DNA from 3 places in the Methylocystis sp. MJC1 genome. Region 3 is predicted to be linked to each of the others. Evidence: predicted binding sites of a transcription regulator. Region 3 holds the regulator's gene; each other region holds the start of a gene.
The links. The regulator LexA, encoded in region 3, represses DNA repair genes until DNA is damaged. The targets are predictions, from matches to a motif close to TGTTCNNNNTGTGTTCNG.

Region 1 (4,039 bases), 1.2 Mb from region 3:
GTTTCGCCAGGGCCTTCCGCAAGCATGTCGAGAAACACGTCCCAATTGCGCGCCCGTCCGAGAACGCCCGCAAGCGCCTTGGCCCGATCGCGCGCGGCCGCGAGGGCAGAGCCCGACAGCGCGTCGCGGAACGTCCCGATCCCCGCCCGCAAACGCCGCAGGGCCACGCGCATCTGATGGACGCTTTCGGCCGACTCATCAGCCAGAAAGACGGGCGCATTGGCCTCGAAGTGGTCGAGCGCCGACGAAAAGACGCAGACCGCAGCGTCCTCGACAGAGTCGGTTGCAAGCAGCTTCACAGGCCGGGCCTTCTGTGGCCCTGCCGGCATGACGGGCTCGAGACGCAGGTCCGCGGCCGGGGCGATCGCCTCGGGAGAGACGCCATGGGGCGCGGGCCGTTCCATGCTTGCTCCTGTCGGAATTGCCGAAGATTTTGGTTGTCGGGCGCATCAGGTCAAGTGCGGCGCAGCAATAAAGCGTCGCCATACTTGATTAAGACGCCCGCGCCTGCTTTATCGCGGCGCACCATTCGCACAAGGAGGCAAGAGTAAATGTCCGTATGGCCCGTCTATGGCAAAATCACCGGCCCGATCGTTCTGATCGGCTTCGGCTCCATCGGACGCGGCATCTTGCCCCTGATCGAGCGCCATTTCGACTTCGACAAGAGCCGCTTCACCGTCATCGATCCGGTCGATACGCATCGCCGGCTGCTCGATGAACGCGGCATTGCTTTTCTCCAAGAAAAGCTCACCCCCGAGAACTATCGCGAAGTGCTCACGCCCCTTCTGACGAACGGCGGCGGACAGGCCTTCATCGTGAATCTCTCGGTCGACGTCTCCTCGCTCGACATGATCAAGCTCGCCCGCGAGCTGAAAGCGCTTTACGTCGACACCGTCATCGAGCCCTGGCCGGGCTTCTATTTCGACAAGAACATGGGCAATGAGGCCCGCACCAATTACGCGCTGCGCGAGACCGTTCTGGAAGAGCGCCGCAAGAACCCGGGCGGCACGACCGCCGTCTCCTGCGTCGGCGCCAATCCCGGCATGGTGTCCTGGTTCGTCAAGCAGGCGCTCGTCGACATCGCCAAGGACACGGGCGTCTTCGACAAGGAGCCGACGACCCGCGCCGAATGGGGCGCGCTGGCGCAAAAGCTCGGCGTCAAGGGCATCCATGTCGCCGAACGCGACACACAGCGCGCGCGCGGCCCCAAGCCGCAGAATGTCTTCGTCAACACCTGGTCGGTCGAGGGCTTTGTTTCGGAGGGCATGCAGCCGGCCGAGCTCGGCTGGGGCACGCATGAGAAATCGCTGCCGGACATCGGCCGCACGCATTCCACCGGCTGCGGCGCAGCGATCTATCTGCTCTCGCCCGGCGCCAACACTCGCGTGCGCAGCTGGTGCCCGACGCCGGGCGCGCAATTCGGCTTCCTTGTCACGCACAATGAAGCGATCTCGATCGCCGATTTTCTGACCGTGCGCGACGGCGCGGGCAATGTCGCCTATCGCCCGACCTGCCATTACGCCTATCATCCGGCCAATGACGCCGTTCTGTCGCTGCACGAAATCTTCGGCGCGGCCGGCAAGATGCAGCCGAGCTGGAAGATCCTCGACGAGAACGAGATCGTCGACGGCATCGACGAGCTTGGCGTGCTGATCTTCGGCCACGCCAAGAATGCTTATTGGTACGGCTCGCAGCTCTCGATCGAAGAGACGCGCGATCTCGCACCTTATCAGAACGCGACCGGCCTGCAGGTGTCCTCCGCCGCGGTCGCCGGCATGGTCTGGGCGCTGGAGAATCCGGAAGCCGGCATCGTCGAGGCGGATGAGGTCGACTACAAGCGCTGCCTCGAAGTGCAGCTGCCCTATCTCGGGCCGGTAAAGGGCTATTACACCGACTGGACGCCTCTGGAAGGCCGCCCCGGCTTGTTCCCCGAGGACATCGACGAGAGCGATCCCTGGCAGTTCAAGAATATTCTGGTGCGTTGATCGCCGGCGTCACGCCCTCGACTTCGCAACGAAACGCATGGAGGCGGCGCGCGAGCGCTGCCTCTTTTTTGTCTGAATTCTCAAGGCCCTACCGGGAATCCTGAACGACCACCCGCCGTCATTGCGAGGAGCAAAGCGACGAAGCAATCCAGGGCAGCCACTGCGGCTCCTGGATTGCTTCACTTCGCTCGCAATGACGGCGCTCGTCTGCTTTTGATCCCTGCTGGCCCGCCAGCCCGCCGGGGGAAAACTCCGATGCGAGCCGTCCAAAGCGGGACGTGCTCATCCCCGCCGCCCGAGGCTTAACTTCATCTTAAACCCTCTTGCATGCGCCGAGATTGTTCTTTATTTGTTCCTTATTCGCGCTATGTTCCGCTTCGGCAGGTCGAGCCGCAGCGGGGCAACGAGTCCCCAAAGTCGCGATCACGGGAGGCCGGTCCCGCCGGCCTCCCCTTAGGGGCCGTTTTGTCGGGAGTGGATCATGGGTCGGCTCGCTGAAATCTCGACGGATGCGCAGGCGCAAATCGGCGCGCTGGTCGAGCCCGAACGGCGGCGCGGGCGCGGTTCGCTTTCCAAGCGCAGCGGCCGCTATGAGAAGGAACTCCGCGAAGAGACCGACGACGGCTGGGGCTCGCTCGAGACCCTGGAGGCGCTGAAGACCAATATCCACGTCGAGAAGCCGCGCTCGATCATCACGAAGAACGATTCTCCCGACATCGCCTTCGACCGCTCGATCAACCCCTATCGCGGCTGCGAGCATGGCTGCGTTTATTGTTTCGCGCGCCCGACCCACGCCTATATGGGCTTCTCGCCTGGGCTCGATTTCGAGACCGAAATTTTTGTAAAAGAAGGCGCGGCGCAGCTTTTGGAGCGCGAACTCTCGGCTCAAAACTACGCGCCGAAAGTCATCGCCATCGGAACGAACACCGATCCGTATCAGCCTTCGGAAAAGCGCCATCGCATCATGCGCTCTATTCTGGAAGTGCTGGCGCGCGCGAAACATCCGGTCGCAATCGTGACGAAATCGACGCTCGTCTTGCGCGATCTCGATCTTCTGGCCCCGATGGCGCAAGACGGGCTCGCCAAGGTCGCTTTTTCGGTGACGACGCTCGATGCGCGCCTCGCCCGGATCATGGAGCCGCGCGCCGCCACGCCCGAGCGCCGGCTCGACGCCATGGAAAAGCTCGCCGCCGCCGGCGTGTCGGTCGCGGTGATGGCGGCGCCGATCATTCCCGCCGTCAATGACGACGAGATCGAGGCGATCCTCACCCGCGCCCACGCGGCGGGCGCGCGTGAAGCGGGCTACATCATGCTGCGCCTGCCTCTCGAAGTTCGCGATCTTTTCAGCGAGTGGCTGGTCGCTAATTTTCCGGACAAGGCACGCCGCGCCCTGTCGCTCGTGCGTTCGACGCGCGGCGGCAAGCTGTACGACCCAACCTTCGGCAAACGCTTCACCGGGGAGGGGCCATATGCGTGGATGCTCGGCCGCCGCTTCGAGCTTGCGGCCAAGCGACTCGGCTTTTCGAGCTCGACCTTCAAATTGCGCACCGACCTCTTCGAGCCGCCGCGCCGGGGTCCGCAGCAGCTCAGCCTCTTTTGAAGGGGAGAGCCGCGAATTTTTCATTGCCAATAAGACGACCAACCGCTTTTTTGACCGCCATGCGCAAGAGAGACCCTAATCGTTCCTGGCCCTGTCATTCTGGCGTCGCGCAATGAGCGCCGGCCCCGACTTCCGCATTGAAGGCCGGTTGCACCGGCAGGGCATCTGGCCTGTCGCCGGCGTTGACGAAGTCGGACGTGGACCGCTCGCCGGGCCCGTCGCCGCCGCCGCAGTCATTCTCGATCCGAAGCGGCTACCGCGCGGCTTGGACGACTCCAAAGCCCTGACGCAGAAGGAACGGGAAGCCGCTTTCGAGCGGATCATGGAAAAAGCGATCGCCGTCAGCATCGCCTTCGTCACGCCCGCTGAGATCGACGTCATCAACATCCGACAAGCGTCGCTCGCCGCAATGATTCGCGCAGTCGCCACCCTGTCTCACGCGCCCGCCTATGTG
Region 2 (4,039 bases), 1.7 Mb from region 3:
GCCGTCGGCGACGAGGAAGGAGGAGGCGCGCAGATGGTCTGCGATCACGCGGTGGCTCGCCGCGTGCGGGCCGTTGACCGGCACGTTGGTGAAGTCTGCGACGGCGCCCGTCAAGGCGCGGAAGAGATCGATCTCGTAATTCGAGGTGACGCCCTGGAGCAGGGCGGCAATGCGCTCGAGGCCCATGCCTGTGTCGATCGACGGACGGGGGAGGGGCGCGCGTTGGCCCGGCGCGACCTGGTCGTATTGCATGAAGACCAGGTTCCAGAATTCCAGAAAGCGGTCGCCGTCCTCATCGGGGCTGCCCGGGGGACCACCAGCCAAGGCTTCGCCTTGATCGTAGAAGATTTCCGAGCAAGGCCCGCAGGGACCCGTGTCGCCCATGCTCCAGAAATTGTCGGAGCTGGAAATGCGGATGATCCGGCTGTCGTGGAAGCCGGCGATCTTCTTCCAGAGCCCGTAAGCCTCGTCGTCATCGTGGTAGACGGTGACGAGGAGACGGTCGATTGGAAGTTGGAACTCGCGGCTGATCAGACCCCAGGCGAGCTCGATTGCGCCTTCCTTGAAATAATCGCCGAAGGAGAAATTCCCCAGCATCTCAAAGAAGGTGTGGTGGCGCGCCGTGTAGCCGACATTGTCGAGGTCATTGTGCTTGCCGCCGGCGCGCACGCATTTCTGCGAGGAGGTCGCGCGCGCCTGATGGCGTTTCTCGACGCCGGTGAAGACGTTTTTGAATTGCACCATCCCCGCATTGGTGAACATCAGCGTGGGATCGTTATGCGGAACGAGGGGAGAGGACGCGACCTTCTCATGGCCGTTGCGGACGTAGTAATCGAGGAAGGTGGAGCGTATCTGGTTGACGCTGCTCATTATGCGTCTCTCTCGGGCGCGACCGGGAAACCCTCCCGATCATATGGTGAATAGGTAAGCCGAACGAAAGCGCGTCCGGCGCGTCGGGGCCATCTCGATTTTACGAGCGCATGTCTGTCGCGGGGCGATATGCCAGTCCGCAAGCTTTTCGGCAATGAAAAAGGCCCGCGGGGCGGGCCTTTGAAAAGCGGGAGATCCGTGCGGGAAGGATCCTTCCGCCTATTCCTTGTCGTCAGCGTCGGCGGCATCCAGAATTTTCTCGGCAATAAGGCCCGAGTTCTCGCGGATCGCCTGCTCGATGCGCTGAGCGGCCTCGGGGTTCTGCCGCAGAAAGCCTTTGGCGTTCTCGCGGCCCTGGCCGAGCCGCTGGCTGTCGTAGGAGAACCAGGCGCCTGATTTGTCGACAACGCCGGCCTTCACGCCGAGATCGATGAGCTCGCCGACCTTCGAGACGCCTTCGCCATACATGATGTCGAATTCCACCTGCTTGAAAGGCGGGGCGACCTTGTTCTTGACCACCTTGACGCGAGTCTGGTTGCCGATCGTCTCGTCGCGTTCCTTGATCGCGCCGACGCGGCGGATGTCCAGACGGACCGAAGCGTAGAATTTCAGCGCATTGCCGCCCGTCGTCGTTTCCGGCGAGCCATACATGACGCCGATCTTCATGCGAATCTGGTTGATGAAGATGACGAGCGTATTGGAGCGCGAGATGGAGGCGGTCAGCTTGCGCAGCGCTTGACTCATCAAACGGGCCTGGAGACCGGGCTGCACCTCGCCCATTTCGCCTTCGATCTCGGCGCGCGGCGTCAAGGCGGCGACCGAATCGATGACGAGCACGTCGACCGCGCCCGAGCGCACCAGCGTGTCGGTGATTTCCAGCGCCTGCTCGCCGGTGTCGGGCTGAGAAATCAGCAGCTCGTCCAGATTGACCCCGAGCTTGCGGGCGTAGACCGGGTCGAGCGCATGTTCGGCGTCGACGAAAGCGCAGACGCCGCCAATCTTCTGCGCCTCGGCGATGACATGCAGGGTCAGCGTGGTCTTGCCCGAGGATTCGGGGCCGTAAATCTCGACGACGCGACCGCGCGGCAGGCCCCCGACGCCAAGCGCGATATCGAGGCCGAGCGAGCCGGTGGAAATGGTCTCGATTTCGACGGCTTTTTGATTTTTGCCGAGCCGCATGATCGAGCCCTTGCCGAAGGCGCGTTCGATCTGCGACAGGGCGGCGTCCAGCGCCTTGGTCTTGTCCACGGACGATCCTTCCACGAGGCGGAGATTGGCTTGGCTCACGGCTGAAATCCCTTCTGGCATGATTTCAATGGCGGGGGCAACAACAACTCTGACACAATTGTGCATGATTTGTTCTCGAAGCCAAGTTCATTTTTTGTTCGCGCCTAAAATTGGGCTCCGAAGCTCGGGGCGGTCCTCCTGAGATGGTCTCGGCCAATTTGCAGTCGGGGCCGGCGCGTTTGGGGGATCAACTCTCCGTTCGGACGGACCGCTTGTTGTCATTTCCCCGAACGGCCGGAGAACAACGCATTCGTTCTTTTCGACGGCTTCTGAAGGGCTAGTTGACGGGGATCGCATTTTGGGAACGCCTCATGCCAGAGCCATGCGCGCAACAAAGCGGCCCTCCACGCGTGATCATCATCGGCGGGGGCTTTGCAGGTCTCTCGGCGGCGCTGGCTCTCAACGGGAGCGGCGCGCGAATCCTGCTCCTCGACAAAGAAAATCATCACTGTTTTCAGCCGCTTCTACATCAGGTCGCGACCGCCGCCCTCGCCGCCTCGGATGTCGCATGGCCGATTCGCTATGTGATGCGCGGGCGCGCCGACGTGACCGTGCTTATGCTCGCCGTCGACGGCGTCGATGCGGCGCGCAAGGTCGTCAAGACGCATCGGGGTGAGATCCCCTATGACTTCCTTGTCATCGCGACCGGGGCCGCTCATTCCTATTTCGGCCACGAAAATTGGGCCAAGGCCGCGCCGGGGCTAAAATCCATAGACGACGCAACGCTGATCCGCCGCCGCCCGCTGCTGGCATTCGAACAGGCGGAGGCGAGCGGCGACGAGGAAGAGCGGGCCCGTCTGCTCACCTTCGTCATCGTCGGCGGCGGGCCGACGGGGGTGGAGCTGACCGGCGCCATCGCCGAGCTAGCGCGCGGAGCCCTGCCGCCTGAATTCCGCCGCGCCAATCCACGCGCCGCGCGCATTCTCTTGCTGGAGGCGGGCCCAAGAATTCTTTCGACCTTTCCCGAGCAGCTCTCCGACTACGCCCGACGCGCGCTGCAGCGCATGGGCGTCGAGGTGCGCACAGGGTTGGCGGTCGAGGAGGTCTACGAGAAGAAGGTTGTCGCCGGCGGCAAGGACATACCGGCCGGCGCGATCCTTTGGGCGGCGGGCGTGCGGGCCTCGCCGGCGGCGGATTGGCTTGGCGTTCCCGGCGATCGCGCCGGCCGCATCGCAGTGGGGCCCGAGCTTACCGCTCCAGAGCTGCCGGATGTCTATGTGGCGGGCGATCAGGCGCTGGTGATCGGCGCGGATGGGAAGCCCGTCCCTGCGCTCGCAGCCTCTGCCAAGCAGATGGGCTGGTACGCGGGCCGCGCCATCCGTCGGCGGCTGCGCGGGCAAAAGCCGCGAAAGCCGCTTCACTACCGGGACCATGGGAACCTCGCCACCATCGGGCGCAAGTCGGCGATCGTGAAGCTCGGGCGGCTCGAGCTGACGGGTTTTGTCGGCTGGCTCTTCTGGAGCGTCGCCCAAGTGTATTTCTTGATCAATCTGCGTAGCCGGCTTTTTGTCGCGATCAGCTGGATCGCCGCCTATTTCACCTACCACCGGGGCTCGCGGCTGATTACGCGGTGAGTCCGGCTTATTGACGCGGGCCTTGCCGCTTCCCATCTGCGGGCCATGGTTTCTCGCTTCCCAGCCGTCGTCACGTCCAACGTCGTCTTGCGATCGGCGCTTCTGGTTTTGGCGCTTGCGCCGTTCGCGGCGCGGGCCGAAGACACGCCGGTCATTATCGCGCCGGAGAAAGATCGCTTCACGCTCCAGCCCGCCGATGGCGGGTTTCTGCGCATGAACAAAGACACCGGCGCGGTTTCCTTTTGCTCGGTGAAGGAAGGCGTTTCCGTCTGCCGGCTGGGCGCCGACGAGCGTGCGGCTTTGGAAGC
Region 3 (4,039 bases):
AAGCCGCGACCAGCATGAAGATCACCGCGCAGGATCTGCTCAAATTCGGCATCATCGACCTCATCGTCGCCGAGCCTGCGGGTGGCGCGCATCGCGATCCCGCCGCCGCCATCGCCGCCGTGGGCGAAGCCATCTGGTCGGAGCTTTCCCGCTTGACCAATCTCTCGCGCGAGCAGCTGCGCGCCGCGCGCGCCGAGAAATTCCTTAACATGGGCCGCAAGATCGAGGCGAAAGGTTAAGGTAAATAGATCGAATTGCCGGCTTCGCCTAAGGCGGCAAGGGGGTTGGACACTTTCTCGTCCCATTCTGCTCGTTAGCTTTCGGGGCGGGCGAGAAGAGTCTGGCCTGGTAAGAATCGGGTTACCCAACGCAGCGTAAGCATGGGGCAGTTGCGTATTTGGACCGCGCGCCTTCGGGCTCGCATTGGCCTGGCGGGCCCGCTGGCTCGCGGCCGACAAAATGCGCGGGCGCCGGGGCGCTGAGGGGAGCTGAGCGCATGGAACATCGGATCTTGAAGCCGGCCGCGGTCGCCGTCGCTTTCGCCGGCCTGTCGCTTTCCGCCTGCCAGGACAGCGGTCTTTCTCATCGTGCGCTGGCGCCCGTGCCGCCGGAGACGCTCGCCAAGATGGAGCAGCTCGGCACCACCAAAGAAGCGCCGATGCTGATCCGCGCCTATAAGAAAGAGGCGGAGCTCGAGATCTGGAAACAGGGCGCGGACGGCAATTACATCCATCTCAAGACCTTCCCCATGTGCCGCTGGTCGGGCCAGCTGGGCCCCAAGACGCGTGAAGGCGACCGTCAGGTGCCGGAGGGCTTCTATGCGATCACCCCGGCGCAAATGAACCCGAATTCCTCCTATTATCTTTCGTTCAACGTCGGCTATCCGAACCAGCTCGACCGCGCCCTGGGCCATACAGGCGGCACGATCATGGTGCATGGCGCCTGCTCGTCGGCGGGCTGTTTCTCCATGACCGACGCCCAAATCGCCGAGATCTACGCCATCGCCCGCTCGAGCTTCGACGGCGGACAGCGCGCCATTCAGATGCAGTCCTATCCGTTTCGCATGACGGCGGAAAATCTCGCCAAGCACCGGCTCGACGCGAATATCGGCTTTTGGAAGAACCTCAAGGAAGGCAACGACGTTTTCGAGGTGACGAAGCAGGAGCCTCAGGTCGCTTATTGCGGCGGCCGCTATGTCTTCAATGCGACGGCGAGCGGCGCGATGGACCCGGTCTCGGCCTGTCCGGCCCTCAAACGCGATCCCGAGCTCGTCGCCAGCGTTTCCGCCAAGGCCGCTAAGGACGACGAGAAGATCGCCGAGCTTTCTCAGACCGTGAAGCCGGTGCGCGTCGTCTATGAAGACGGCGGCCAGCATCCGAGTTTCGCCTCCAAGGCGGGGGAGGCCAGCCGTCCCGAGGCGCTGACGGGGCCGACCGAAATCGCGCTCGAAGAGAAGCCGGCGCGCGCCACCGGCAAAGCCGCGCAGCAGCTCGCCGCAAAATCGCCGGTCGTGACCATGGCCGCCGCCAAGGCCGCGGCGCAGAGCCACGAAGCCTCGACCGTCGTCCGGGCGCTTGCGCCGGAGCACCATCGCGAAATGTCGGCGCTGGCCGACGAAAATGGACCGACAGCGTCGATCAAAAAGGCGCTCAACGCGAAGAAATAGCCGATCCGATCGGCATTGCTTTCAGCCGCGCTCGTTCGGGCGCGGCTTTCCTTTTGAAAAGCTTTTGTTAACCGGGGCTGGGCAATAGTTCTTGCGGAACGCACCGGGAACGTTTATAAGCCGTTCATGATTTGTTTTGAGGCTCGCGGCCTGAGGGCGAGGCGCGCGGCGGTTCGTGTCGCGAGGGGCGGGTTATGCTGACAAAAAAACAGAGCGATCTGCTGCGTTTCATCCACGAGCGTCTGAAGGAAACCGGCGTTCCGCCGTCTTTCGACGAAATGAAGGACGCGCTGGATCTACGCTCCAAGTCCGGGATTCATCGGCTTATTCTCGCGCTCGAGGAGCGCGGTTTCATTCGGCGCCTGCCCAATCGCGCGCGCGCGCTCGAGGTTTTGCGGCTTCCCGAATCGGCGACGCCGCGCGGGGGCGGCGTCGCGCGCGGCGGCAAATTCTCGCCTTCGGTGATTCAAGGCAATCTGGGCCGCGTCCGGCCGCTGCATGAGCGCGGCGAGGACGAGGCCAATCAGCAGGTGGCCATTCCGGTGATGGGCCGCATCGCCGCCGGCACGCCGATCTCCGCCATTCAAAGCCGCAGCCATACCATCAGCCTGCCGCCCGAAATGCTGTCGAGCGGCGAGCATTTCGCGCTGGAAGTGCGTGGCGATTCCATGATCGAGGCTGGCATCCTGGATGGCGACACGGTCGTCATCAAGAAGCAGGACTACGCCGACACGGGCGACATTGTCGTCGCGCTGATCGAGGACGAGGAAGCGACATTGAAGCGGCTACGCAAGCGTGGCGCGTCGATCGCGCTGGAGGCGGCGAACCCCGCTTATGAGACGCGCATCTTCGGGCCGGACAAGGTGCGCATCCAGGGTAAGCTGGTGAGCCTGCTGCGTAAGTATTGACTGTGACCACCGCCGTCATTGCGAGCGAAGCGAAGCAATCCAGGGCCGCATTACTGCTCTGGATTGCTTCGTCGGCTTCGCCTCCTCGCAATGACTGGGCGGTTTTGTTCTGGATTGCCGATCGCCTCTTTGTTCGGGCGTCGGGAATGAGCCACCCCAATCCGCCACCCACGCTATCACTCCAGCGGCTCCGCAAGTTCCGCTTCCTCCGAGCTTTCGTCCTCGAGCGCTATTGCGCGTTTCGTCGCCTGCGCGGGTTTGGGCGACCAGGGGCGATCTTCGTCGACGCCCCGGGCGGTCGTCCATGCGACGGCGCCGCCTTCCAGAATTCGCAGCGAGACGGCGCCCGTCTCCGCGAGCTTGCGCCGGTCGATCACGATCGGCGCTTTGCAGCCCTCCGGCGCCCGTAGCGGCGTGATGACGATGGCGGCGCGGGGGCAGTCTTCGAGAAGCGCCGCTCGTGACGTCGCCAATACGACGATCCTCCCATCGACAGCCTTGCCGATGCAGCCATAATCGTCGCAGGACGCCGCTTTCGCCTCAGCGACGGCGCGCGCATCCGCATCGGCGCGCAACCATTGTTCCGCGGCGAAAGCGCCGGGCTTCTTACCGAGAAGGGCCAATTCGCCCGAGGGGCGTCGCAAAGCAGCGGCCTCTCCCGTCGCCGGAATGGCGATGTCGAAGCGGGCTGCGTTCGTCGCTCCCATAAGGCCGATCAAAGCGAGCGGAATGGCCGTCGCCCGCCAGACCCATGTCCGCCACAGCACGGCGGACAGCACGGCGAGCGCAAGAAAAACCATTGCCCAAGGCGCGAAGGCCTTCACATGCAGGCTCGCTCCCGGCGCATTCGCGATGAGGCCGGCGAGCCAGATCACGAGGCCGATTCCCATCTCGAGATAGCGCCATATGAAGCCGTCGAGGCCAAAGGGGTAGAGCGCCGCGCCGATCAGCGCGCAGGGCACGGCGAAGAACTCGATTGCCGCAAGCGTCAGCGGATTGCCGATGAGCACATAAGGGCTCAGCTCGTGAAAGTCGTAGGCCATGAAGGAGGCGGTGGCGGAAGTCGCGCAGAGCGTCGCGACAAGCGCCGCGCCCGGCCCGTGCAGCAAACGCTCGCCGATCATCTCCCGCCATTCGGCAAGATGGCTGCCAAGGCCGGCCTGCGCCGGTTGCCCGCGCCTTTCGGCCAGCTGGTCGCCGCGCCATTCGTAAATGGCGATGAGCGCCGCAACCGCGGCGAAGGAAAGCTGAAAGCTCGCGCCCATGATCGCCTCTGGCTCGAGAGCCATGACGATGAAGGCGGCGAGCGCCAGATTGCGCATGGAGAGCGAGGGGCGATCGAACAACACGGCCCCCAGCATGATCAGCGTCATGACCAGCGCGCGTTCGGTTCCAACGCGCGAGCCTGTGCCGATGTCGTAGAGAATGGCGCCGACCATGGCGAGCGCAGCCGCCCATTTCTTGA

Region 1: a site for LexA is predicted at 2,325-2,342, ahead of OGR47_RS00500 (PA0069 family radical SAM protein). Genes of this name have one in related genera too.
Region 2: a site for LexA is predicted at 2,242-2,259, ahead of recA (recombinase RecA). Genes of this name have one in related genera too.

What each region holds. Positions count from the first base shown of each region.
Region 1 covers NZ_CP107558.1:100,261-104,299, forward strand. The annotation lists gene OGR47_RS00490 (CHAD domain-containing protein) at 1-404, opposite strand, end outside; gene OGR47_RS00495 (homospermidine synthase) at 552-1,985, shown strand; gene OGR47_RS00500 (PA0069 family radical SAM protein) at 2,467-3,585, shown strand; gene OGR47_RS00505 (ribonuclease HII) at 3,698-4,039, shown strand, end outside.
Region 2 covers NZ_CP107558.1:3,484,059-3,488,097, reverse strand. The annotation lists gene alaS (alanine--tRNA ligase) at 1-870, opposite strand, end outside; gene recA (recombinase RecA) at 1,090-2,157, opposite strand; gene OGR47_RS16835 (NAD(P)/FAD-dependent oxidoreductase) at 2,469-3,731, shown strand; gene OGR47_RS16830 (hypothetical protein) at 3,777-4,039, shown strand, end outside.
Region 3 covers NZ_CP107558.1:1,303,559-1,307,597, forward strand. The annotation lists gene OGR47_RS06240 (acetyl-CoA carboxylase carboxyltransferase subunit alpha) at 1-239, shown strand, start outside; gene OGR47_RS06245 (L,D-transpeptidase family protein) at 497-1,666, shown strand; gene lexA (transcriptional repressor LexA) at 1,861-2,574, shown strand; gene OGR47_RS06255 (ComEC/Rec2 family competence protein) at 2,751-4,039, opposite strand, start outside.